One region of the Solibacillus sp. FSL H8-0538 genome, then DNA from elsewhere that is predicted to be linked to it. Evidence: riboswitches for the same ligand, from Rfam matches in the RefSeq annotation. Region 1 holds a riboswitch; each other region holds the start of a gene.

Region 1 (2,206 bases):
GAACAGCGTTATAACTACCGCGTAGAGTACCCTCGCTTTTCTATAATCTTTTTACTAACTAATTTGTCATTTTGAAAATGAATTTCATACGCCTGTGTAAGTAATATCTCATCTAACCATACATAGACACCTGGATTGGTCTCCTCACCGCCACCACCCGCAATAGCTACTACTTCCACATAAGAAATTCCTTTTTCAAGGAGACTATATTCAGTAAAATTCATATATTTTTGCCATCTATAATTATTCGTATCTTCTATATCTCTAATTTCATTTGAGCACCCAGATAAAATAACAAGCATCAACACAATACACAAATACATAAGAAGCGTTTTCACATGCATATAACTCCTCCTAAAGAAACGGCTTTCAATTCGTTTCCTCTAGAAGTATGTTAATGATCCATTGAATGTTAAATATTTTATAGACTTCATAAGTTTTAGGCAAAAAAAAAGTTTTTATGAGGTTATTCTCATAAAAACTAAAATGGCGATTTCGAATCGGCAATCAGCAACCATGTTACCCTTACACCGTCGAATCTTCTATATATTTTGTCTAACTTAAAATCTCTCTCTTGTCATCCTATAACCTTTTGTAAAACATGATTACGTTCTAATACTTTCAATAAGAAGAAAGCTAACGCAGCTCCAGCAAACGAACTTACTACAAATGCTGGTACTAATCCAAATAGTGTTGCCTCTTGCCCCAAAACAAGTGTGGCAATTGGATATGTTGCCATTGCTCCTAGAATACCTGTACCAATAACTTCACCGATTGCTGTTGCCATTGTATTTTTTGTTTTTGAATAAACAAAACCAGCCAATAACGCTCCAAGCATACTTCCTGGGAAGGCAAACAAGCTGCCCGTTCCCATAATATTTCTTACAGTAGAAGCTAATAATGCTTGAATAACCGCATAATAAGGTCCAACGATAACTGCAGTTAAAACATTAGCTAAATGCTGCACAGGAAATATTTTCGCAAATCCAAGTGGAATATAGACAATCGTACTATTCACAGCTACAATTGCACTAATAATTGCAGTATAAGTCATTTTTTTTGTTTTGTTCAATTAACAATCTCCTCCTTATTTTGTATATTGAACTACTAGTAAGCAGCCAAAAGACAAAAAAGGATATGCCGATGCCATGCTACTTTCCTACGCTAGTATTAACTAGATCAGGTTCAAAGGGTACTTCTCAGCCTTTATGGCGCCCCTAGTAGTATTAAACATTATTATAGTTGAAAATCTAATAAGTTTCTATATTTAGCTTAATTTATTGTAGCGCTCTGTATTATGATTGAATAATCGGGGTACACCCACTATGAACCACATTTAATAGTGATTAAGTAAATTGGAGCTCCAGCATCTCTTCATAGTACGGCCAAACATTTTGAAACTAATCCGATGTTTTAGAATTTTGATCATTTCTTTATTTTTAGGCAAAAAAAAAGCCCTTATGAGATTATTCTCATAAAAACTAAAATGGCGGTCCCGACCGGGATCGAACCGGCGATCTCCTGCGTGACAGGCAGGCATGTTAACCGCTACACCACGGGACCATATCTTTAAGACATTTATTATTATACCATCATTCCTAACAGATGACAATACTTTTTAAAAAAATACTGTAAATAGTTTAACGTTGTTAATGGAAGGCATTCCTAAAAGTCATATGAAATTTGAGTACTTTTTTTGTATTCTCGAATATCAGTTACCAGCTCTTATGCGCTGTCTTAATGAAAAGGATTTTTAATTGTATTAGAAGGCTAAACATATCTGTACTATCTACAACGCCCTAGTTTCTTTTCTTGCCGTTTTATTGGTATTTATAAAGTTTTAGATGCACTGCCTATTATGGGTGTTAGGATACATTTGTAAAAAGGGATACAAGAACAAAAGCGCTAAAGCGGTTGTTTAGCCCCGACAGCTGCTTGCGAGCTCGAAGCGAAAGTAAACGCTCCACCACTTTCGTCAGAGGGCAGACCGAGAACTCGAGGGGTTGGCGCTTGCGCCTAGACGTTGCATTTACTTATTTGAATGTTATCCACACGGCGAAATTTTATAATTTCCTTAACAATTAAAAAACCCCAAGGATTTAGTTCCTTGGGGTTTCTGTTCCGCGAAGCGACGTCCTACTCTCACAGGGGGAAGCCCCCAACTACCATCGGCGCTAAAGAGCTTAACTTCCGTGTTCGGTATGGG
Region 2 (2,206 bases), 3.1 Mb from region 1:
TCTTTCAAATTGTTGCCCCGATTTTAGTGTTGCTGCTGGGCGCTGTTTTGCAGAAGAAGTTTCGCTTTAATTTGAAGGCCTTGTCGTAGCTGATTACGTATTGCTTTATGCCAGCTGCTGTTTTTGTGAATTTATATGAAACGAGTGTGGAGCTGTCGGTGCTTGGGCAGGTGTCGGTGTTTATCACATTATTTATCGGCAGTCAGATGGTGCTTAGTCACTTTTTAGCAAAGGGGCTCGGTCTTGCCAAAACGGAATCGGCGGTGTTTAAAAATAGTGTAGTGCTCATTAACTCGGGCAACTACGGTATTCCGGTGGCGCAAATGATTTTCGTGACGCAGCCGATAGGGGTAGCAATTCAGTTGATCCTTGTGATTTTTCAAAATATGACGACGTATACATATGGGCTATATAATTTGATTTCCTCGACGAAATCAGGGCTTGCCATTGTGAAGGATTTCTTAAAAATGCCGATTATTCATGCACTAATTATTGGTGTCGGCATGAAATTCTTAGATATTGGCATTCCGCAGTTTATTCGTATTCCGATTGATCATGTGGCAGATGGCTTCATCGCTGTGGCACTGATTACACTTGGGGCACAGCTTTCTCAGCTAGAAATCAAGTCGATGTTCAATAAGACAGTCTTTGTGAGTTGCTTTACGCAACTCATTATTGGGCCAACTGTGGCGTTACTCATTATTTTCGTACTTGGCTTAGATGGTGTGGTGGCGCAATCGCTCTTTATCGCCAGTGCTTTTCCAACCATACTCAATAGCTCGAGTCTTGCGTTAGAATATGACGTGGAATCAGCAACCGCTGCGCAAACGGTGTTACTCTCAACTATTGTTAGCTGTATAACAGTGACGGTTGTCATTTATATAGCAGAAATACTTTTTGCGTAAAAATGAAAATGAATCTTCCATCTATTAGTAATATCTGCTAAACTAACATCAAACTAAATAGCCTTAACTAGGGGAGTCTGATGAGTCAGGCTGAGAGAGAAACGCATAGAGGTTTCTTGACCCTTTGGACCTGATCTGGCTCATACCAGCGTGGGAAAGTTAACGATTATCGCCATACGTGAAATGTGCGATAAATGAAACCCTTACAACACAGCCGGATCCAATATTTCTTGGATTCGGCTTTTCTTATTTAGCAATAGTATCTGTTGGGGTGAGCTGGATTCGGTCCTATTTCAAAAATCTTTTACTAGGGGAGAATTCGTTTATGACAACAGTTAGCGAAAAAAACATTTCCATCATGTCCAACTTTGAGGGAAGTAAAAAAGTGTACTTGGAAGGATCACGACCAGATATTTTAGTGCCGATGCGTGAAATTACACTCAGTCCAACAACAGGTAGCTTTGGTGAAGAGGACAATGCACCAGTGCGTGTTTATGATACGAGTGGTCCGTATACAGATCCTACCTATAATATTGACATTACAAAGGGTTTGCCTGCTTTACGCAGTGCGTGGATAATAGAACGTGGCGATGTCGAGGAATACGAGGGTCGTACGATTAAGCCAGAGGATAATGGCTACCGCAATGCTGATGATCCACGTATGAAAGAAAATGTTTTTCCTGAACTTTCCCGAAAGCCTCTACGTGCAAAAAAGGGCCGTAATGTGACACAGCTACACTACGCAAGAAAGGGCATTATTACACCCGAAATGGAGTTTGTAGCAATTCGTGAAAATATGGACCCTGAATTTGTCCGTGCTGAAATTGCCGCAGGTCGTGCGATTATGCCGTCGAATATTAACCATCCAGAGGCAGAACCAATGATTATTGGGCGTAACTTCCACGTGAAAATCAACGCGAATATTGGTAATTCAGCCGTATCCTCTTCCATTGCAGAGGAAGTGGAAAAAATGACATGGGCAACGCGCTGGGGTGCGGACAATATTATGGATTTATCTACGGGTAAGCATATTCATACAACGCGAGAATGGATCATTCGCAATGCGGCTGTGCCAGTAGGAACGGTACCAATTTATCAAGCGCTTGAAAAAGTGAATGGCATCGCGGAGGATTTAACGTGGGAGGTCTATCGTGATACGTTAATCGAGCAAGCAGAGCAAGGGGTCGATTACTTTACGATTCATGCAGGCGTATTGCTGCGTTATGTGCCACTGACAGCCAATCGTGTGACGGGCATCGTGTCTCGTGGCGGTTCTATACTGGCGCAGTGGTGCTTATATC
Region 3 (2,206 bases), 1.3 Mb from region 1:
AAGCAGCAAAAGAATGGTACACTAATTTATTTTAAAAATAGAAGGTACAATACTGACATCTGTTCTCGCTATGATCATCATTTTTTTTCATGTTTCCAATCTTCAACAGTTGTAATCAATCGGAGTCTAGCTTTACGTGACTGAATTTTTAACACATGATTCGCATATTCGACCAAATCGCTATACGACTTATTCGCAAATAAGCGACATTAAGTAGTATCCTATCCATTTTGCACTTATTTTTGGATAAGTCGTATCTTCTTTTCGGTGATTTGACAAAATCGCTCGTCTTATTTTTAGAATTATTTTCGTCAAGTAGAAATTTGATGAAGCGCCAGTCTTAATTGCTAAAAAATTCAATCAGTGCTATAGTTACGATATTAAAATATTTGCGGGGGGACACTTCGGTGTTGAGAAGGCTAAAACCTGACCCTTAGAACCTGACAGTTAATACTGACGTAGGGAGCGAAGTACATACGCGTAATATACGCTTATTCTTTGTACATGAGGCTCTCCAACTTATTGGAGAGCCTTTTATGTTACTTAATTGTCTTGGCATTCGCACGTTCGACTTGAATTTGCTTTTAGTTCTTGTGTAACGAAGCGTGACTGCATTTTTCTATTGAATATTTTAATTGCGGGGGGACACTGTGGTGTTGAGAAGGTTAAAACCTGACCCTTAGAACCTGGAACAGTTAATACTGACGTAGGGAGCAATGATTTAAAACGCTTCTTTGTCATGTACAAAGAAGCGTTTTTATGTGGTTAAGAAAGTTCTACTTTCTTAACCACATAAAAAAAAGATATCAGCTCGCACAATTTTTTAGGAGATGTGTCTTACTAATTTGCACTTGCGTCTCCGAAAAGGAGGTGGAAATTTTGCGAAATAATAAACTACGTATGGTGACAGAAATTGCAATTTTTGCGAGTATTGGGCTTATTTTTGATCTATTAACATTTACGTTTATGCCGCAGGGCGGTGGGCTTAGCTTGATGATGTTACCGATTATTATCATGAGCTTGCGCTGGGGTGTAGGCGCTGGGATGACGACGGGATTTATTATTGGTGTACTCGGAATTGCGACGGGCGGTACGATTTATCACTGGGCACAGGCAGGTTTAGATTATTGCTTGGCTAGTGCGGTTGTTGGTGTAATCGGTGTTTTTCGTCAGCCAATTCTAAAAGCAAATCGTTTGGCGAAAAAGAAAGTTGTCACGTTTTATGTTGTCATTGGCGTACTTGTAAGTGGATTTTTAAAGTTTAGCGTACACGTTATATCAGGTGTTATTTTCTTTGCTGCCTATGCAGGAGATCAAAATGTTTGGCTGTATTCAATTATTTACAATGCCTCTCATTCGATTCCGTCACTTATTTTAACACTCATTTGTAGTGTGACCTTGCTTACGACGAAGGCACAGCTTATTCAAACACCGATGCACTATGTTGAGGTGAAATCATAAAGGGGGACAAATCAATGTCATTTTGTGAACAAGTAAGACAAGAAACAGATCTTTATTGGGAAGGGAGCTTCAACCATCCTTTTGTAAAAGGAATTGTTGACGGGACATTACCGTTAGAAAAATTTAAATTTTACATAATGCAAGATGCGTATTATTTAAAGCATTATACAAAGGTGTTAGCGATTGCAGCGACAAAAGCTGTGACAAATGAAGAAATCGAGTATTTCCTTGGACAAGCACGTGGTATTAATGAAGCAGAGCTTGAATTACACCGTACTGTTTTCCGTGAGCTTAATGTGACAGATGAGGAGCTTGATAATTTTGTACCAGCACCGGCTGCGTACAATTATGTGAGTCATATGTATAATGCAGCACAAAATGGGGACGTAGCGGAAGCGTTTGCGGCAATGTTCCCATGTCCGTGGCTGTATCAGGAAATTGGCGAGAAATACCGTGATGCCAAGCCAGGTGTGAAATTGTACGAGGAATGGATTGCGATGTATAGTAACGAAGATTTTAAAGCGACGATTGAAAAGCAAAAAGTAAAAATGGATCAATATGTATTAGAGCAACCGGGAAAACTAGCGATTTTTAAACAGCATTTTGAGAAGAGCTGCTATTACGAATGGAAATTTTGGGAAATGCCGTGGACAGTTGAAAACTGGCAAGATGAGGTGAAGCATTATGACTATGTATAAAATCCGTCTGCAACAGCCACTTGTTCACTGCATTACAAATTATGTTG

Evidence for each region. Region 1 has a riboswitch for thiamine pyrophosphate ahead of thiW (energy coupling factor transporter S component ThiW). Riboswitches for the same ligand answer to the same signal wherever they lie in the genome.
Region 2: linked by a shared signal. The riboswitch ahead of thiC (phosphomethylpyrimidine synthase ThiC) and the one ahead of thiW (energy coupling factor transporter S component ThiW) in region 1 are both predicted to bind thiamine pyrophosphate.
Region 3: linked by a shared signal. The riboswitch ahead of thiT (energy-coupled thiamine transporter ThiT) and the one ahead of thiW (energy coupling factor transporter S component ThiW) in region 1 are both predicted to bind thiamine pyrophosphate.

The regions. Positions count from the first base shown of each region.
Region 1 is NZ_JBBOPI010000001.1:3,431,143-3,433,348, forward strand. It holds gene MHH87_RS16405 (hypothetical protein) at 15-344, opposite strand; gene thiW (energy coupling factor transporter S component ThiW) at 578-1,072, opposite strand; TPP riboswitch at 1,140-1,229, opposite strand; tRNA gene MHH87_RS16415 (tRNA-Asp) at 1,488-1,563, opposite strand; rRNA gene rrf (5S ribosomal RNA) at 2,124-2,206, opposite strand, start outside.
Region 2 is NZ_JBBOPI010000001.1:289,690-291,895, forward strand. It holds partial or broken gene MHH87_RS01325 (AEC family transporter) at 1-905, shown strand, start outside; TPP riboswitch at 965-1,079, shown strand; gene thiC (phosphomethylpyrimidine synthase ThiC) at 1,231-2,206, shown strand, end outside.
Region 3 is NZ_JBBOPI010000001.1:2,157,747-2,159,952, reverse strand. It holds gene MHH87_RS10195 (alpha/beta hydrolase) at 1-35, shown strand, start outside; TPP riboswitch at 384-482, shown strand; TPP riboswitch at 630-730, shown strand; gene thiT (energy-coupled thiamine transporter ThiT) at 880-1,461, shown strand; gene tenA (thiaminase II) at 1,476-2,159, shown strand; gene thiM (hydroxyethylthiazole kinase) at 2,146-2,206, shown strand, end outside.